One region of the Pradoshia eiseniae genome, then DNA from elsewhere that is predicted to be linked to it. Evidence: predicted binding sites of a transcription regulator. Region 1 holds the regulator's gene; each other region holds the start of a gene.
What was found. The regulator LexA, encoded in region 1, represses DNA repair genes until DNA is damaged. The targets are predictions, from matches to a motif close to CGAACATATGTTCG.

Region 1 (4,911 bases):
CTTTCTTCGCACCTGCATCAATGATTGTTTCTTTGAATGTTGCGTATACTTCCTCAGGCACATAGAAGTCTTCTTCGAATGTCCATTTATAGTATTCTTTTGTAAGCTTCATTTCATCTTCACCAAGCGGAGCGCCGTGAACGGCCGCTTTACCGGATTTATTCGGCGCGCCATACCCAATGATTGTTCTCACCTCAATCATGGTTGGGCGGTCAAGATCTGTTTTCGCTTCTTCAAGCGCTTTGGCGATTTCGTTTAAGTCGTTTCCGTCCTCTACACGGATATACTGCCAGCCATAGGCCTTAAAGCGGTCTGCGACGCTTTCGGAGAAGCTCATATTCAATTCTCCGTCCAAGGAAATATCATTGGAATCATAAAGAACGACTAAACGGCCTAGCTTCAAGTGCGCAGCCAAGGAAGCCGCTTCAGCAGAAACACCCTCCATTAAGTCGCCGTCTCCGCAGATACTGTATGTAAAATGGTTAACTAATTCATAGTTCTCTTTATTATAAGTAGCGGCTAAATGACGCTCAGCCATTGCCATCCCGACAGCCATCCCAATTCCTTGTCCTAATGGTCCAGTTGTGGCTTCAACGCCGCGTGTGTGACCATATTCAGGGTGACCAGGGGTTTTAGAATCCCATTGACGGAAGTTCTTGATCTCTTCCATATCAAGTCCATATCCGGATAAGTGAAGAAGACTGTATAAAAGCATGGATCCATGTCCGGCTGACAATACAAAACGGTCGCGGTTAAACCAATCTGGATTATTAGGGTTATGGTTCATGAAACGAGTCCATAATGTATAAGCCATTGGCGCAGCGCCCATTGGCATGCCAGGGTGTCCGGAATTGGCTTTTTCGATTGCATCGATTGAAAGTGTACGTATAGCAGTGATTGCTAATTGATCCTTTTCAGTAAACATAGTCAGTCTACATCCTTTCCGATTAACATACTTCAGTCTAACTATAAATGATACAAAGTTATATTGACAACATTATTTAGGCAATTCTACAGAATTGACATAAATTTCAATTGTTAAAAATACCTATTACTATCTCTTACCCATTAGTGGAGTCTTTTATTACGGATTTGCTTAACCTTTTCAGGTGTCACGTCATTTCCATTCGGGTCAATGATGGTTACGCCCTCAATCGTATTTCTCATAGAAGACCTGAAGGACTCTAAATACTCGGCGCGCAGCAAGGATTGTTCCTTCGCTTCCTCTGTTGTGAGGCCGCCAGCCTTTGCTTTTTTGGATAATTCATTTATTCTGTTTATTTTGTGCTTTGGCAGCATATGGATTGCTCCTTTTCATAAAAAATCAATTACTGTCATCGTATAGAAAAACGCGGCCTATTTCAAGAAGTATCTACTATATATGCCTCTGTTTTTCAGCGTGCTCGGCATATCGGCGGTGCACAGTCGCTTTTGATACCTCATAGCCCCTGCGGTTCAAATTCTCCGTGATTTCGGCAAATGTCAGACCTTTTATCCGGAGGGCAATGATCTCCTGGATTGGAACCTCAGTCCGCTCTCTTCCTCCACCGACATGCTGGTTCGACAGATTCTTGACAGGATTATACCCATTCTCAATCGCGCGCTTCATGCCCCTGCGAATCTTGCTGTTTTGAAGCTTGCGCTGATATTCTTCCACAATGCTGATTATCTGAAGAAGCATGGCGTCTGTTTCAGATACCTCAAGCTCCCCGTTATGGGTGACTGTATATAGCTTGATGCCTTCCTTATAGATACAATGCATTAAGGCAATCTTCGCATTTCCTCGGCCGAGCCGTGTCTCATCCTGGATGAGCAGTCCCTCGATTTCTTTATTGCGCATTTGTTCTAATAGAATAAGAATACCCTCTCGCTCCAGATCATATCCGCTCGCTTGCTCCTTTTCAATCGACACGACCTCGAAGCCTTTAATCGCGGCCAGCTGTGTCAGCTCCTGTTCCTGTCTTTCAAGAGATGTCTCCTGTGTGCTCTTTTCTGTACTGACTCTGCAGTAAATTCCAACCTTCATTTCTCTCACCATTCTCTATATATTTCTTCTCGAGATATGCACCGAAGGCCGGAACGAATGCCCCGGCCTTCACTACTATCATTATAACGTTTATTCCTTATTTGAGTCTGCCAAATGCAGGATATCTGTGTTTCTTTCGATAGGAAGGATAATGGTCTGGCCTTCTTGGATATGAGTCGTTTCCAACTCATTGGCCTCTCTCACCCATTTCACAAATTCAGTCGTTGACATATTGGCATCCTCATATTGTTCAGCCATGGCCCAAAGCGTATCTCCGCTTTCAACCTTCACTTGCATATATTGATTATCGCTTTTTTCTAAATTCGTGAAAGTCATCAATAAGATTAACAGAAAAAGTCCAACTGCAAAAATAATGGTATACGAATAAGAAGACCAAACTTGTTTCATATTAAAAACCCCTCCACAGAATGTATGTTCGTATTTCTTGTTCTTAGTATAAACCGAACAAATGTTTTGTGTCAACAGAAAAATCGAACTTATGTTTGTACTAGTGTTCGCCTCATGCTATAATAGCGGTAAAGATCAGATAAAGAGGTGCGGGAGATGACAACAAAACTATCAAAGCGACAGCAAGATATCTTACTATATATTAAAGAAGAAGTTAAAACGAAGGGATATCCGCCTTCCGTGCGAGAGATTGGGGAAGCAGTCGGACTAGCCTCAAGCTCTACCGTTCACGGACATTTGGCCAGATTGGAAAGCAAAGGCCTCATCAGACGTGACCCGACAAAGCCGCGTGCCATTGAAGTACTGGATATGGATCCGCATGAGCATATTCCAAAAGCCAATTCTGTCAGCGTCCCTCTGATTGGTAAGGTTACTGCAGGTCAGCCGATCACGGCGATTGAGAATATTGAAGAATACTTCCCATTGCCAGAGCATATGGCTCCAGCCGACGAAAACGTATTTATGCTAGAGATTATGGGTGACAGTATGATTGAAGCCGGCATCCTTGATGGAGATTATGTCATCGTCCGCCAGCAGCATACAGCCAATAATGGCGAGATTGTCGTCGCCATGACCGAGGACGATGAAGCCACGGTGAAACGCTTCTTCAAGGAAGATAACCATTTCCGCCTTCAGCCTGAAAATTCCATGCTTGACCCAATCATCCTTCAGAATGTCAGCATCCTAGGGAAAGTCATCGGCCTATATAGAAATATTCATTAATACTGAACCAGCCAAGCATTCCGGCTGGTTCTTTCATTTAACTTACTAGATTCTTAGTAGACTATATGCTGGATTACTAGAGTTTATACACAACAAAAAAATGCTTGAAGTCATTTCAAGCATTCAATACAACCTATTATTTAGAAAAGTACTCATCTCTCAGGATGGAATACATCTTCAAATCTTGATGCTTCCCCTTGGCATACATTCCTTTTCGAATGACACCCTCATACGTCATTCCCGCCTTCTGCATGACCCGTTCAGACCCCGTATTTTCCACAAAGCATCTTGCTTGAATTCGCATCAAGTTCATCTTCATAAACCCGAACTTAATCACTTCCTTCGCTGCCTCAGCGGCTATTCCCTGCCCCCAGAAGTCTTGCGAGAGCACATAGCCTAGCTCCGCCACTCTGTGCGGGATTTTCCATCCAACAAAATCAATCGTTCCAATCAGCTTGCCAGTGCCTTTCCGTTCGATTCCCCATGGAGCGAGTTCCTTCTGTTCATATTGTGAGAGGGCGAACACCAAAAACTCCTTCGTATCCTCAATGGATTGATGCGTGTTCCATGTCATATATTTCGTTACTTCAGGATTGGAGCCATAGGCATACATATCATGGGCATCCTCCATCCTGATTTTCCTTAAGATGAGTCGTTCGGTTTCCAATTCGGGAAATGGATCAAATATGTTTCGTGCCTCCATCCAGACCACCTCTTCACTTTTACTCCATTATATCGTCGATAGTGACATAGATATATCATCTTTCTGACTTATCAGATATTTTATTTAAGTGAGCAGCGCAATTAATGGTAAACCATTAAATTTATATTGATATGAAGGGATTGACCTGTTTTTTATTGGCTGTTTTCGTAAGGATTGTTGCAAATGCCATAAAATAGAGACTGCTTTTTTGCTGCCTCCGTTATTGAGATAAAGCCCCCTGTTTGTTTATGTATCATTCTTCACAAGCGAAGATTTTTCACTGTTCATTTGTTACAGGAATGCTGCCACATATCCCCATTAAGGAATTCAACAGAAAAGGGCATTCATCCTCTTTGGATCAACACCTCGATAATTTAAGTATATCTCCTCCAAAATAAACCTATCCTTGATATTTAAAAGTATAATATTGTAAGTATATAAACAAAAAGGGGGACTTCAAAAATGTATCTGTTCTTATTCACCATAATTTATTGTGTAATAACGCAGGTTTTGAATATAGGCTATATACCTGCTATGGGGGCTTATTTAATAGGTTTAATCTTTATTAAGGGATATTTTAGTGAAGAATTAAAAGACGTCTATAACATTGAAAAAACAAAATATTTGTATGAGAAAATCGGAATTAAAGATTCCTTAATGGAGCTACTGTGTTTGTCGATAATATTTATTAATTCTTATTTAATTGATTATGAACCTTTCTCCCTTTTTGACTTTGTTTGTATGTTATTACTTATTGCTGTTGTCTATCGATTTCTATTTTGGGGTATAACACAGGCAATCGGGCAAAAATTTAACTCTAAAATGTAATTCAGATGATACCTCTAATAGGAATTTCCTTCTTACGCTATCCTGCCCCTTTACTTCCATAAGAATTTCAACACAAAAAGGCATTAATCCTTCCTAGATCAATGCCCCGTTAGTAAAGTAAGTTTAAATTTGAAATTGATTAACTACCTAGGTTTCTTAATAA
Region 2 (4,911 bases), on a different contig from region 1:
AATCGCTCCAATCGTGATCGTTTGCTTATAGGTTTTGCTGCTCAATGCGAGCGGCCTTTCAGCAAGTACTGTGCTTTCTAATGGGATCGTTGATGCCGTCTCATCCTGCTGCCCCAAAAAGACTGCTGCTCCGATGGCGCCAGCTGATATAAGAAGGAAGGCAATAAGTATGATCGTATTTTTTTTCATGTTAATCAGTCCGATTCTCCATATTATTTATTTCTCATGAATAATGGTGACATTTTCCCGGGATAAATGCAACGGAAATTTCCCTAATTTTACCGGGAATTATCGAAAAAAAGCTGACTCCATCAGGAATCAGCATATGTTTATTTCTTTTTATTGAATAAGTTCACTTTAGGCTCGGTTTTATTGATAATTCGTTTAATATTGGCCCGGTGACGGTAAAAAATAAAAATAGCCAAGCAAATAATTAAAATTTGCAGGGATAAATCATTGGTGAACATAACATAAATAATAGCCACGACAGAAATAATCATGGACGATAATGAAACGATTCTCGTTGTAAAGAGGGATATTAAGAAACATACTAAAAGAATTAGGAATAAATCAGGAACATAACCAAGGAGAATCCCACCTGATGTTGCGACCGCTTTTCCGCCTCTAAATCCAGCGAACACAGGATACATATGCCCGACTACTGCTAACAATCCGCAAACGAGCGGCAAGGCGACCCAATCCGGCCAATTCGTTGTGTTTACCGTAAATATGTATGGAAGTATGGTCGCGGCTGTGCCTTTTAAGATATCCAGCAATGTCACGACAAATCCGGCTTTTTTGCCAAGTGTCCTGAACGTGTTTGTTCCCCCAAGATTACCGCTGCCGTGTTCGCGAATATCCGTGTTGTAAAACACTTTTCCGATAATAAGGCCTGAAGGTATAGAACCAAGCAGATAGGCCAATAAAAGCATTAAATATAACATTACCCAAACCCTTTCTAACCGATAGTGTCTTTCTATTTTACCATGATTGTCAAAAGGGGTCACAGAAATTTAGGAAATTAGCATAAATACCCAAATGCTGGTGCTTATTGAGGGGGAATTTTGTGCGAAAACCTGTATATATCAAAATTGTTATATGGAAGAGTCTATATTAAAGCGCTTTACGGGTATATAATAAGAGGTGGCTTATCAGGCAAGATAAGATGGGAGGAAGAAAGATGATACAAAATCCTAGCAGGCAAGAAATCGGAGAAATTCTGAAAAAAGCGAAAAAAATTGCGGTTGTGGGGCTTTCGGACAACCCTGATCGGACATCATATATGGTATCAAAAGCTATGCAGGACAATGGCTATGAAATCATTCCTGTCAACCCGGCTGTCAAAGAAGTGTTAGGTGTTAAGGCCATTGGCTCCTTAAAGGAACTGAATGAGCATGTGGATATCGTCAATGTATTCAGAAGATCGGAATTTGTTATGGATTTAGCGAAGGATTTTCTTGAAATAGATGCAGATGTATTTTGGACTCAGCTCGATGTAATTGATGAAGAGGCTTTTCAAATGCTGAAAGAAAATGGACGCAAGGTCATTATGGATCGATGCATAAAAGTGGAGCATGCCTTAACAAAATAATCAGTTGCTGTCTGGCCGCCTGGAAGATAAGGGCGGCTTTCGCATGTCCATTCAAAAATAATCTTGAAATGAAAAAATTACATTTCAAATAACAGGGATGTGTTACGATATTATGAGAGAGCCGTCTGATATGAAAGGCTAAATATTGATTATAGATGCTGTTCGTCTTCACTGTAAGCAGAGAAATACGATTTGCGAAACGATCAAGAATCTGTAAGAATAGAGCAATGATAGCCTATTTATTTTACAAGAGAACGTTTGTTCTTATCTATAAAAAAGTATATAATAGTTGTTGAAAGTATAGAGAGGGGTACATAAGTGGCTAAGAATTTGAATCAATTTGATTATAATGAAGATGCCATACAGGTACTCGAGGGATTAGAGGCTGTCCGGAAAAGACCGGGCATGTATATTGGTAGCACTGACACTCGAGGCTTGCATCATCTTGTCTATGAAATCGTAGATAATTCAGTGGATGAAGTCCTAGCTGGGTACGGTGATGAAATAATTGTAAAAATCCATAAAGATAATAGTATTAGCGTGGTTGATAAGGGACGCGGCATGCCAACAGGAATGCACCGTTCCGGTAAACCGACACCTGAGGTCATCCTGACCGTTCTCCATGCAGGCGGCAAATTTGGCCAAGGCGGGTACAAGACGAGCGGCGGATTACATGGTGTAGGGGCTTCTGTCGTGAACGCGCTGTCTGAGTGGCTCGTCGTAACCATCAAGCGAGACGGATTTATCTATGAGCAGCGTTTCGAAAAGGGAGGAATCCCTGTCACGACACTCGAGAAAATCGGGAAGACGAATCAGACGGGAACGACCATTCACTTTAAGCCAGACCCAGCTATTTTCTCTACTGTGGTCTTTAACCGCGAGACGCTAAGTGAGCGCCTGCGCGAATCAGCCTTCCTTCTCAAGGGGTTAAAGATTGAGCTGCATGACCTTCGAGCAGATGAGAAGGATGTTTACCATTATGAGAATGGGATAGAAGCCTTTGTCAGCTATTTAAACGAGGAGAAGGATACCCTTCATCCAGTCGTGAACTTTGAGGGGTCCCATGCTGGTATTGAAGTCGAGTATTCATTCCAATTCAATGACGGCTATTCAGAGAATATTCTTTCCTTCGTCAATAATGTCCGCACAAAGGATGGCGGCACGCATGAAGTCGGAATGAAAACGGCCATGACGCGCGTGTTTAATGATTTTGCACGTAAAGCGGGCTTATTGAAGGAGAAAGACAAAAATCTTGATGGCTCTGATATTCGAGAAGGACTGGCGGGAGTGGTTTCCGTCCGTATTCCTGAAGAGCTCCTTCAATTCGAAGGACAAACGAAGAGCAAGCTTGGAACAAGCGATGCCCGTTCGGCGGTTGATTCAGTCATCTCTGATAAACTTGCTTATTATTTATTGGAGAACTCAGATGTAGCAACCCTGCTCGTCCGTAAGGCAATCAAAGCGGCTCAGGCTCGCGAAGCGGCGAGAAAGGCGCGTGAGGATGCGAGAAGCGGCAAGAAACGGAAGAAATCAGAAGCACTTCTTTCCGGTAAGCTCACACCTGCTCAGTCACGTAATCCTTTGAAGAATGAATTATACCTCGTTGAGGGTGATTCTGCAGGCGGCTCAGCGAAACAAGGAAGGGACAGACGATTCCAGGCTGTCTTGCCTCTGCGTGGTAAGGTAATCAATACCGAGAAGGCAAAATTAGAGGATATCTTCAAGAATGAAGAAATCAATACAATCATTCATGCAATCGGCGGTGGTGTCGGTGCTGATTTCTCCATCGAGGACATTAATTATGACAAGGTCGTCATCATGACCGATGCCGATACTGATGGAGCCCATATCCAAGTCTTGCTCCTGACGTTCTTCTACCGGTATATGAAGCCTCTGATTGAGCATGGTAAGGTGTTCATCGCCCTTCCTCCGCTCTATAAAGTCAGCAAGGGTTCCGGCAAGAAAGAGGTCATTGAGTATGCCTGGGATGATGATGAACTTGATAGTACCATCAAAAAGGTCGGTAAAGGCTATATGCTCCAGCGCTATAAAGGTCTCGGCGAGATGAATGCCGACCAGCTATGGGAAACAACGATGGACCCTAGCCAGCGGACGTTGATTCGCGTGCGCATTGATGATGCTGCAAGGGCAGAGCGACGTGTGACCACACTTATGGGTGACAAGGTCGAACCGCGCCGGAAGTGGATTGAATCGAATGTGGCGTTTGGCTTGGAAGAGGATGACAATATTTTGGAAAACGAGAATATTACAGTCGCCGATGAGGAGGAAGTGATATGACATCAACAGAAAAATACCGCGATCTTCCCCTAGAGGAAGTCATTGGCGACCGTTTCGGACGCTATAGTAAATACATTATTCAGGACCGTGCCCTCCCCGATGCGAGGGACGGCCTGAAGCCTGTTCAGCGCAGGATTCTTTATGCGATGCATCATGACGGGAACACAAATGAAAAACCGTATCGTAAGTCTGCGAAAACCGTCGGACTTGTTATCGGTAATTACCATCCGCATGGGGATTCCTCTGTTTATGAAGCAATGGTGCGGATGAGCCAGGATTGGAAGCTGCGCCGCGAGTTAATTCAAATGCACGGCAATAACGGCAGCGTCGATGGCGACCCGCCAGCAGCGATGCGTTACACGGAAGCAAGATTGTCTTCAATTGCGGGGCAATTATTAAGTGATATTGACAAGCACACGGTTGATTTCGTGCCGAACTTTGACGATACGGCTGAGGAGCCGGTTGTTTTGCCGGCGAAATATCCAAACCTTTTGGTGAACGGCTCAACTGGTATATCTGCTGGCTATGCAACCGAAATTCCGCCACATAATCTTGGCGAAATAGTGGATGCGACCATCATGCGTATTGATAAGCCGAATTGTACGGTCGATGATTTGATGGAAGTGGTCAAAGGACCTGATTTCCCGACAGGGGGGATTATCCAAGGGGCTGACGGAATCAAGAAGGCATATGAAACCGGTAAAGGGAAGATAGTCATCCGCAGTAAGACAGAGATAGAAACCTTGCGCGGCGGAAGGCAGCAAATTCTCATTACGGAAATCCCGTTTGATGTGAATAAGGCCTCTCTTGTCAAAAAAATCGATGAGCTTCGCCTTGATCGTAAGCTGGAAGGCATTTCAGAGGTTCGGGACGAAACGGACCGTACAGGTCTTCGAATCGTCATTGAGTTAAAGAAGGAAATTGATTCTGATGTCATCCTCCAATACTTATTTAAGAACACCGATCTTCAGGTTACATATAACTTCAATATGGTCGCTATCTATAAGAAACGTCCTCAATTA
Region 3 (4,911 bases), on a different contig from region 1:
AGGTGCTGGAAGATGCGCTCGCCGAATTCACGGGTACAATTCTGGCTGTAAGTCATGACCGTTACTTGCTCAACAAACTTTTCCCCAAGACTTATTGGCTAAGCAATAAAAAATTAGCTGGTTTTGCCGGTGATTACTCCTATGCGCGTGAGCGAATGGAGGTCATGATTGTGAAAAAGGCAGAGGGGAAGCCAGAAGCATTGGAGAAAAGAATAGAGGATGCGGAAAATTCATTACGCCAGATTGCAAGAAGGATTGCGCGAGAAACAGATGGGAGGAAGGTGGAGCGGTGGAAGGCACAGCAGGAAGAGCTGGAGCGATTGAGAGATGAGCTATATGCAAAGCTGGAAATTATTTGGAACAATGAAAGGTAAGGTCTGGTTCATCCAGATCGGAGGGACCATTATGCAGGATAAATTTTATCATATCCGAAAATATGAGGAACAGGATTTCATTCATATTCAGCGGTTGAATGCTGAGGAACGATGGACGAATCTGGTGAAGCGAACAGAGGAGAGCCAGGCTGCGTGGAAGAACTCTGCTGTCGCCTTCGTGGCAGAGTACAATGGATTGGTGGCAGGCTATATACGAGGGCTTACAGATACGATGGTCACCCTTTATGTCTGTGAACTGCTCGTAAAGAAGGAATATCGAGGACAGGGGATTGGAGAAGACCTGCTAAAGTATGCGCATAGTCTCTATCCGGAGACAAGGGTGGAGCTTCTTGCGAGTTCTTCATCTAAAACCTATTATGAGCAGCTCGGATTCCGTCCGTTCAACGGATTTAGAACAACAATACGAGAGTGGTAGGAATAAGCAAAGCCCGCGAGAAGGTTTTATCTCGCGGGCTTTTCGTTATGCTGGCTTCAAATCTGATCCTCCCATATCTTTTGCTCATAATCCTTCACCTGTTTCTCCGAGCTTTCCGGATAGACGGTGCGGAAGGCATGATGCTCGGCAGGAATGATCTCGACCATTTTCGCAATCATCTCTTTCGGATCAAATTGCTTTTCAAAAGCCTTGGTTCCTTTTTCGTAATGTTCACGGGGTGTGAAGTGGATTTTCGGATCATACCATTTCCAGGGCTCTTCTACCATGCGGTCGTTGAAGCCGGTTTTGTATGGTCCAGGGTTGATGGTCGCAACTTGGACACCTAAAGGCTTTAACTCTTCCTTCATCGATTGTGCGATGGCTTCAAGGGCATGCTTCGTGGCCGAATATGGCCCCAAATGCGGAGCAGCGCTTAATCCGGCAATCGAACTGATGAACACAATCTTGCCGGATTGCTTCTGTACGAATTTTCTTGCAGCGATTTGCGCGGTTTTCAAGGTGCTGAACACATTCGTTTCAAAGATATCCTTCAGACGCTGAACCGGAATCTCAGCAATGGGGCCGCCTTCCCCGAGTGCTGCATTGGCCACGAATATATCAAAATCACAATGCTCCATCGCTCTCAAATCACCGGGATCATTAATATTGACTTTCATGACCTCGAGGTCGATTCCTTTTTCCTTTGCCTCCTCCCGTAAAGAGGTTACCTGGCTCGTGACTTCGACTGTTGCAATCACGTCATGGCCGGCCTGTGCCAGCCCAAGGGCGGTTCCTCTTCCGAGACCTGTACCTGCTCCGGTAATCAGTATGCGTTTACTCATTCTCCGACCCCTCCTAATAGTAGTGTAGGTTCTCTTCCCCTATTCCCTGTTGCTGGGAATAAAAAACAGAATGTTTGTTTGCATTTTTGGAGACTGAGCACGTGAGAAGCATGGGTATTATGGTAAAATAAACGGTAGATAGATAAAGGGGGAGTTGAGATATGTCCTTACAATTCTATATTGGAAAAACAGGCACGGGGAAAACCGCGTCTATATTTGATGAAATACGGACCAAGCTGGCAGAAGATCCAGAGGGTCCTTCTATTATATATATTGTACCGGATCAAATGACCTTCCAGGCAGAGCTCGAGCTAATCAATACACCGGGGCTTGGCGGGATGATCCGTACACAGGTGTTCAGCTTTAGCCGTCTTGCTTGGAAGATTCTGCAGGAAACAGGCGGAATGGGGCGCCGGCATTTGAGCAATGTCGGGGTCAATATGGTCATTCGGAAAATTCTCGAGGAAAAGAAGGAGGAGCTGACGACCTTTAAGCGCTCCAGTGATAAACAAGGATTTATCACGCAATTAAGCGAGATGCTGAAGGAATGTAAGCGCTACTGTCTGACTCCTGCCGAAATGGCGGAGAAATCAGGGGACGGGCTTTCTCCGATTCTTCGCTCGAAGCTGGATGACTTAACGGCCATTTATGAAGGCTTTGAACAGGAGCTCGCAGGTAAATATGTTGATTCAGAGGATTACTTCACCTTGTTGATGGAGAAGATACCGGAATCCTCTTATTTGCGCAATGCAGAAATTTATGTGGATGGTTTCTACAGCTTTACGACACAGGAGTATGGCATCATGGCAAGCTTAATGCAGGCATGCCAGAATGTAACGGTTTCCTTAACGCTTGATAAGCCGTTTAAGGATGAGATTCCGGACCCTCTTCATCTGTTCCGGATGACAGGGGAGACCTATTATGATCTTTACCAGATTGCTCGAGATAACGGTGTAGCGATTGAAGAGGACCGCCTCTTCATTGAACCTCACCGGTTTATCCGGAATGAATCGATGCAGCATCTAGACCAATGGTTCGCAAATCGCCCGGCGCCGGTATTTAAGGGTGAATCCCCATTTGAATTTTGCCCTTCCGGCAATCGGCGCGCAGAGGTTGAGGGAATTGCAAGGAAGATCTTAAAGGCAGTGCGCGAGGGTTATCGCTACCGGGATATCTTTGTCCTCACCCGCAATAGCGGTGAGTATGCTGAGGTCGTCGAGACCGTTTTCACTGATTATGGGATTCCTTTCTTTGTTGATGAGAAAAGACCGATGCTGAATCATCCGCTTATTGAGCTTATTCGTTCTACCCTTGAAATTCTTTCGACCAACTGGCGCTATGAGCCGGTATTCCGTGCTATTAAGACGGATTTGTTATTTGCGGAGGGCACAGATTTGAAAGAAGCGCGCGAGAAGGCCGCTTTGCTTGAAAACTATGTCCTTTCAAGGGGATATTATGGTGATCGCTGGACGAAAAAGCAGCCATGGACTTATAAGAGAAATCGCGGTTTAGAGCTTGTTGATACGGTTCAAACCGATGCCGAATTAAAGATGGAGGCAGAAATTAACGCTATCAAGGAAGAGGTGGCTGAACCGCTGCGTCGTCTTATGGGCCGTGTCAAGAAAGCGAAGCTGGGAGTTGAATATGCGCAAGCCTTCTATTTATATCTAGATGAGCTGGCTGTTCCAGCGAAGCTTGAACGGCTTGCTGAAATCGGAGAGGATGAAGGTCAGCTAACTCATGCAGCTGAGCATGGACAAGCATGGAATAGCGTGATAGACCTGCTTGACCAATTTGTCGAGATTACTGGTGAACGGCCCATTACAATGAAGAGTTTTGCAGCGATATTGGAGAGCGGATTAGAAACCTTGAACTTTTCCTTGATTCCGCCTTCTCTTGACCAAGTCGTTGTCACTAATCTCGATCTATCACGTCCGCAAAATGTGAAAATTGCTTTTATCGCCGGTTTGAATGAGGGCGTGATTCCCTCTAGGATGAGCGATGAAGGGATTTTATCAGATGCAGACCGTGAAAAACTGCAATCTGCGGGTCTGAAGCTTGCGCCTACCTCCAAGACGAAGCTGTTGGATGAGGAATTTGCTGCCTATAAGGCCTTCTTGCTCGCATCGGATTATACGTATTATTCCTATCCGCTTGCTGATGATGAGGGCAAGCAGCTGCTTGCCTCGTCTTATATAAAGAGAATCAAGGATTTATATGAGCATCATAAAGAAACCTTCTTTGTACATGACCCGGCAGAAATGAGCGATGAGCTGCAGCTAGAGTATATCGTTCATACGAGGTCCACACTCTCTTTCCTTGCCGGCCAGCTGCTGCAGAAGAAGAAAAACTATCCGGTTTCTGATATTTGGTGGGATGTCTACAATCAATACCGCCAGGATGGACCTATGAAAGACCAGGCGGCTTTTGTTCTCTCTGCGCTGTCCTATGAGAATAAGGCGAAGAAGATTGCTCCCGAGAAGGCGCAGGAGTTATACGGCGAGACCATCCAAGGAAGCGTATCAAGAATGGAGCTGTTTAACAGCTGCCCGTTTGCCCATTACACCTCCCATGGACTGCGTCTGCGCGACCGGGAAATCTACAAGCTGGAAGCGCCGGATATCGGAGAAATGTTCCACGGGGCACTCCAGTGGATGACAGAGCAAATCATTGAGAGCGGAATGACATGGGGAGCGATGACGAAAGAGCAATGTCTGACGCTTGCCCGTAAGGCGGTCGAATTGATGGCGCCGAAGCTCCAAAATGAAATTCTGCTGTCTTCCAACCGGTTCCATTATTTGAAGAGGAAGCTTGAGCTTGTGGTCGGCCGTGCGTCCATCACATTGAGCGGACAGGCGAGGAACAGCCAGTTTTCTCCGATTGGTCTTGAACTAGGCTTCGGGAAGCGAGGGACTTTGCCGCCATTAACCTTCTCCTTGAAGAATGGGGCAAAGATGGAGCTTGCCGGCCGAATCGACCGAGTGGATCGTGCGGATGTGGGAGACGGCACTTATTTGCGCATTGTCGACTATAAATCCAGCTCCAAGGATTTGAATTTCACGGAGATTTATTATGGATTGGCCCTGCAGATGCTGACCTATCTGGATATTGCGGTTACACACTCGCCTCTTTTAGTCGGCAAGCAGGCAAAGCCAGCGGGGGTACTGTATTTCCATGTTCATAATCCGATGATTAAGAATAATGGCGTCTATACGCTTGAACAAATAGAACGGGAAGTATTTAAGAGCTTTAAGATGAA
Region 4 (4,911 bases), on a different contig from region 1:
CAGAGATCTACGATGCTGCCGTAAGTGTCCAAAGTTCAACAAATACAACTGGTTTTGTGATTACATTTAAACATGTTAAGCATGTAGAAGAATCATCCGTGAATTAAACGGCACTTCTTTATGAAGTGTCTTTTTTATTTATCTATTAACCATATCTTCACCGAATAAAACTTGATAGAATTAATAGTAGTACGATTTAATTAGGCAAGGAGGAACAAAATGAAACAGGCAATAAGATGGGGAATTATTGGTGCTGGCACGATAGCACACCGTTTTGCAACTGCTGTAAAAAAGCTTGATGGGATGGAGCTTGCTGCCATTGCTTCAAGAGATAAGGGAAGATCCGAGATTTTTGGCAAGCAATATGATGTGCCGAGTGAAAAATGCTATGGTTCCTATCAAGATCTTGTAAATGATGAAGAAATCGATGCTGTTTACATAGCAACACTGCATCCATTCCATAAAGAGCAGGCTATCCTATGCCTAGAGCATGGAAAGGGTGTTTTATGTGAAAAACCAGTGACGATGAACAAGAATGAAATAGAGGAAGTTATAAGGGTTGCGAGACAACATAACGTATTTTTTATGGAAGCCATGAAATCCAGATTTTTGCCGATTAACATCCAGCTGCGAAAGCTAATTTCAGAGGGTATCATTGGGGACGTACGTAATATGCGCGCAGAACTTGGATTTAAAGCAGATTTTGACCCGGAAGGACGTCTTTATAATAAGGAAAAGGGAGGAGGAGCCTTGCTAGACATTGGTATTTACCCAGTCTCCTATGCTGCTTACTTCTTAGGCAGCAATCCTTTAAAGATTGATAGCCAATTGACTTATGGGGTAACAGGTATTGATGAGAGCAATGCTATCCAGCTTGGTTATGAGAATGGAGCAACAGCTCAATTATATTCAACGATCCAAGTGAATACCACTAAAGAAGCAAGTATTTTAGGTACAGAAGGACGCATACATATCCCTATCTTTTCGAATGCCCAGGCGGCGACGATATATTTTGATTCCGGCAAAGAAAAAACGATTGCTGAGCCATATGAAATCAATGGCTTTGAATATGAAATCAGAGAAGCCGTAAAATGCATGAACGAGGGCTTGCTCGAATCCCCATATATGACATGGTCTGATTCTATTGAAGTCATGGGAATCATCGATCGAATCTTTGCAGCCAATCAAGTGAAATAAGAGGCCTTTAAGGCTTCTTTTTTATGGCTGTTTTCGTAAGGATTGTTGCTAATGCCATAAAAAAAGACAGCTTTTTTTGCTGCCTCCGTTATTGAGCCAAAGCCTCCGCGTTAGTTGAATATGTATTTGCCTATTAATTATTCGATAAAACCACAACATCATCACTTCTTGTTATTTCGAAGATCAAGTCATCCTTAATACTAAGAATAGAGGAAGAGGTTTTCCCTGTTTCATTTTGACTGGTAAAATATATCCCGTAACCATTATTTTGTGGGTATCCATACAAATAACATACAACTTTACCATCCTTTAAAAAAACAATTTGGTTTATTCCTTCATTTACTGTTTCACTAATGTTATCCCATTTATAGCCAACTGTTTCATATATCGTATCTTTTGTTGTATATGGATCAAAGGAATAAACTACATCCCATTCAAATGGGGTTATATCGCTTAAATTTACTGTTTCAACAGTTTTATCAATAGATAATACTTCTTCTTTCAATAAATCTTCATTAATATCCCATAAGTCCTTCATTAATAGATTTACTAAAACAAAAACGGACACAATACCAACCGTTACAATTGCTAATAAATTTTTATTTTTCATATAAACTTCCCCTTCATATCTTAAAATAACCTTTCCCTTTAGTTGAAGAAAGTATCTCCATTTAATGGTATCACAAATTTGATTTGTCCCTTATTATTCAAAAGCAACAATCTATCTGAAAACAGCCATTTTTATAAAGTAAATCCAGAAAGAAGGAGGGAGGAGGGCAGAATAAACAGCTGCAGAGCAAATGTAAATGATTTTGTGATCGTAACGATTCCAGCAGCATTTACATGAATGACGTTTGGCTGAAGAAGAAATTTGTATATATGCTGTCTATAAAGCCAAACTATCGATAACGATGAAAGGAGTGGTTATGATGAAAGAAAAAAACAAAAAGACAAATGACAATGAAAAAAATGAAGAACTTCAGCAGCATACACTAGATATGCTCGATGAAATCGAGAACATCCAGACTTATGAGACATATGATAAAAATCGGATTGATACGACCAATTTATAATTGGAAGACGCGCTAATTCAATTGGCGCGGTTTTTAATAGAAGAATAAAACTATAAATGTATTATGTTAACTAGAACGAGAAGAAATGAAATGAATTGGGTAGTTGCTCACAAAATAAAAGTTAATTTCGTCTGAGAGCTAATTTGAAGCATCCTAATTAATGGGATAATTGCTGAGAATGAATAGTAAACAGAAATTATTCAGTATGATTTAAAATGCTTTTTAATACGCTGCTAAATAAATATCTGTAAGCTGATACATATAATTATTAAATGAATCTAAAATTAGAATTAATAATTAAATGTGATACTTTCTTAAATTTCTCTGTTTTGTCTCAATTGCTTAAGTAATCTTTAGAAATGAGACACTTATAAATTCCAAATCAATAACTTCCTATAATACATATTATGTTCGGGGCGTTGATTTAGAAATTCAATTTAATCTTAATCTCTCCCTTTCCTGCACCCGCTAATGTATTTTTTATTCTTCGATGCACCTTTCGCTATGATTAACATGTATATATAAATTAATCACATGTATGGTTCCTTGTATTACACCATCTTTATGTTTCTGGATCAGCAAGTCGCATTCCATTATAAAGCATATAAAAAACCGCAGCCAGGCTGACTGCAGTTATCTTAGGTAAAAAGCTGATTTATTGATGCTCAATTCGATTTTTATAATCGCGGTCCTTGGTTTTGTCAATATCAATATAGCTGACGCTGTATTCGATGACATCATTGATGAATAAATGATGATCCTTGGCGAACTGTTTTACTTTTTCTAATAAATCCTTATCATACGTTGTTTTATACTGGATGCGATCCTTAGGCCGGGTTTCTTTGCTGTAGATAATCTCACCGCGGTTTAATACATTCTCAAGGCCTGTCTCTAATAAATAATTGATATATGTATCATGCTCATCAGCCATATCAGCCAGTTGATCAAGAATCTTTTTACTGATATTAGTCCTGAATTTCACACGTGAAGTGTCTGTTGCTTGAATTAAACGTCCGTCAATTTTTTTCCACATTGTTGATCCTTCCTTAATGATTTTCTTATATATATGAAGTATAAATGATTTAGCTATGGGCGGACAGATTTAATTTCATGATGATTCTAAATCAGTACTACATCCCCTCCCTTCCCTAAGAACATATGTTCCTATATACTAAAAATATCAATTCCCCCCTTTTGCCCTATTTTAAGATTGGATTTTACAGCAAATGTTAAAATGAATAACATTTTTGTTATTATTCGTGTTTTACGTAAAAGTCTTGGTATTCAGCCAGTGAGCAAATCGCATTTCACCATCTTAAATCCGAACAATAATCTTCTATAATCCTATGATATTCGGCAATTCAAGGTAGGTCTTTCTTCATTTTAATGATAATGTTAAATTGTCACTATGAAGATTTAGAACATAGTTTCAGAAGAATGTTGTTCTAACTGCTACTTGCTCTTTTTCGGAATAGTTGTTGAAATTGGTTGAAGGAAAGGGTTTAATTGAGATAATGTGGTAACTGATAAGGAGGATAATGATGTTTTTAAAGAAAGTGACGTTATTGCGGGATCGGATTCCTGCCGCAGACCAATATCCCTTCTCCATCCCAGCCATTCAAGCACTTGATTCTCTTCATTTTAAAAAACCTATTTGTTTCTTCGTTGGTGAAAACGGAACTGGAAAATCCACCTTATTGGAAGGAATTGCGGCGAATATAGGCTTTAATCCGGGCGGCGGGAGTCGCAGCAATTCTTTTGATGTCGGAGCCTCTTCTACACAACTAGAGGAATGCTTACGTTTATCTTGGCTGCCGAAGATTTCAAATGGATTCTTCTTTCGTGCTGAAACCTTTTATCATTTTGCTTCCTATCTTGATAAAATCGAAAGAAACGATGGGAATAATTTTAGGGATTATGGTGGTAAATCCCTTCATGAGCAATCCCATGGTGAATCTTTCCTGAATCTCTTTTCCAATCGTTTTCATGGTAAAGCTATTTATCTGCTGGATGAGCCAGAGGCGGCCCTCTCTCCCGCTCGCCAATTGACGTTTTTACGGGTCATCCATGATCTAGTGAAACAGAAAAATGTTCAGATGATTATTGCTACCCACTCACCTATATTACTTGGTTATCCGAATGCGCAGATTTACAGCTTTGATGACAATGAGATTAAAGAGGTATCCTATGAGATGACAGACCATTACACAATCACGAAATATTTCTTGCAGCATCGTGAAAAAATGTTGGACGAGTTATTTAAAGAAGATGAATGAGGGTCTGTTATTCTTAATTTGATTTATATTTTCTTGTTGATGAGTTATTTTTGTAACCTTGAAGATTTAGCACATAGTTGTTGTAGTTTGTTGTTGTTTTTTTACATAGATAGATAAAAAGAAAGCCTATCTTACGGTTAAATAAGATAGGCTTTCTATACGATTTTATAAACGTCTTTAGACCATTGTTTGCTCCCTTAACGTATGCTTCAAGACTTTCCCGCTTGCGTTGCGAGGAAGCTCATCAATAAATGTGATGCTGTTTGGTACCTTATATTTAGCCAGGTTCTTTCTACAATGAAGAATAATTTCTTCTTCTGTCAGCTGCGTTGATCCCTTCAAAACGACGTAAGCCTTCGGAACTT

Region 2: a site for LexA is predicted at 1,843-1,856, ahead of parE (DNA topoisomerase IV subunit B). Genes of this name have one in related genera too.
Region 3: a site for LexA is predicted at 1,720-1,733, ahead of addB (helicase-exonuclease AddAB subunit AddB). Genes of this name have one in related genera too.
Region 4: a site for LexA is predicted at 3,422-3,435, ahead of CYL18_RS14140 (rRNA methyltransferase). Genes of this name have one in related genera too.

Annotation. Positions count from the first base shown of each region.
Region 1 covers NZ_PKOZ01000011.1:73,203-78,113, reverse strand. Annotated here, with positions in the region: gene tkt (transketolase) at 1-925, opposite strand, end outside; gene CYL18_RS15080 (DUF896 domain-containing protein) at 1,069-1,299, opposite strand; gene CYL18_RS15075 (YneB family resolvase-like protein) at 1,376-2,026, opposite strand; gene yneA (cell division suppressor protein YneA) at 2,117-2,434, opposite strand; gene lexA (transcriptional repressor LexA) at 2,591-3,217, shown strand; gene CYL18_RS15060 (GNAT family N-acetyltransferase) at 3,354-3,920, opposite strand; gene CYL18_RS15055 (hypothetical protein) at 4,383-4,748, shown strand; gene CYL18_RS15050 (hypothetical protein) at 4,892-4,911, opposite strand, start outside.
Region 2 covers NZ_PKOZ01000009.1:19,913-24,823, forward strand. Annotated here, with positions in the region: gene CYL18_RS13845 (CapA family protein) at 1-189, opposite strand, end outside; gene plsY (glycerol-3-phosphate 1-O-acyltransferase PlsY) at 330-944, opposite strand; gene CYL18_RS13855 (CoA-binding protein) at 1,181-1,591, shown strand; gene parE (DNA topoisomerase IV subunit B) at 1,922-3,889, shown strand; gene parC (DNA topoisomerase IV subunit A) at 3,886-4,911, shown strand, end outside.
Region 3 covers NZ_PKOZ01000004.1:158,756-163,666, reverse strand. Annotated here, with positions in the region: gene abc-f (ribosomal protection-like ABC-F family protein) at 1-374, shown strand, start outside; gene CYL18_RS09385 (GNAT family N-acetyltransferase) at 406-810, shown strand; gene CYL18_RS09380 (SDR family oxidoreductase) at 867-1,652, opposite strand; gene addB (helicase-exonuclease AddAB subunit AddB) at 1,814-4,911, shown strand, end outside.
Region 4 covers NZ_PKOZ01000009.1:74,441-79,351, forward strand. Annotated here, with positions in the region: gene CYL18_RS14125 (ATP-binding protein) at 1-107, shown strand, start outside; gene CYL18_RS14130 (Gfo/Idh/MocA family protein) at 220-1,197, shown strand; gene CYL18_RS14135 (hypothetical protein) at 1,331-1,807, opposite strand; gene CYL18_RS19290 (hypothetical protein) at 2,124-2,270, shown strand; gene CYL18_RS14140 (rRNA methyltransferase) at 2,926-3,303, opposite strand; gene CYL18_RS14145 (AAA family ATPase) at 3,812-4,546, shown strand; gene CYL18_RS14150 (class I adenylate-forming enzyme family protein) at 4,724-4,911, opposite strand, start outside.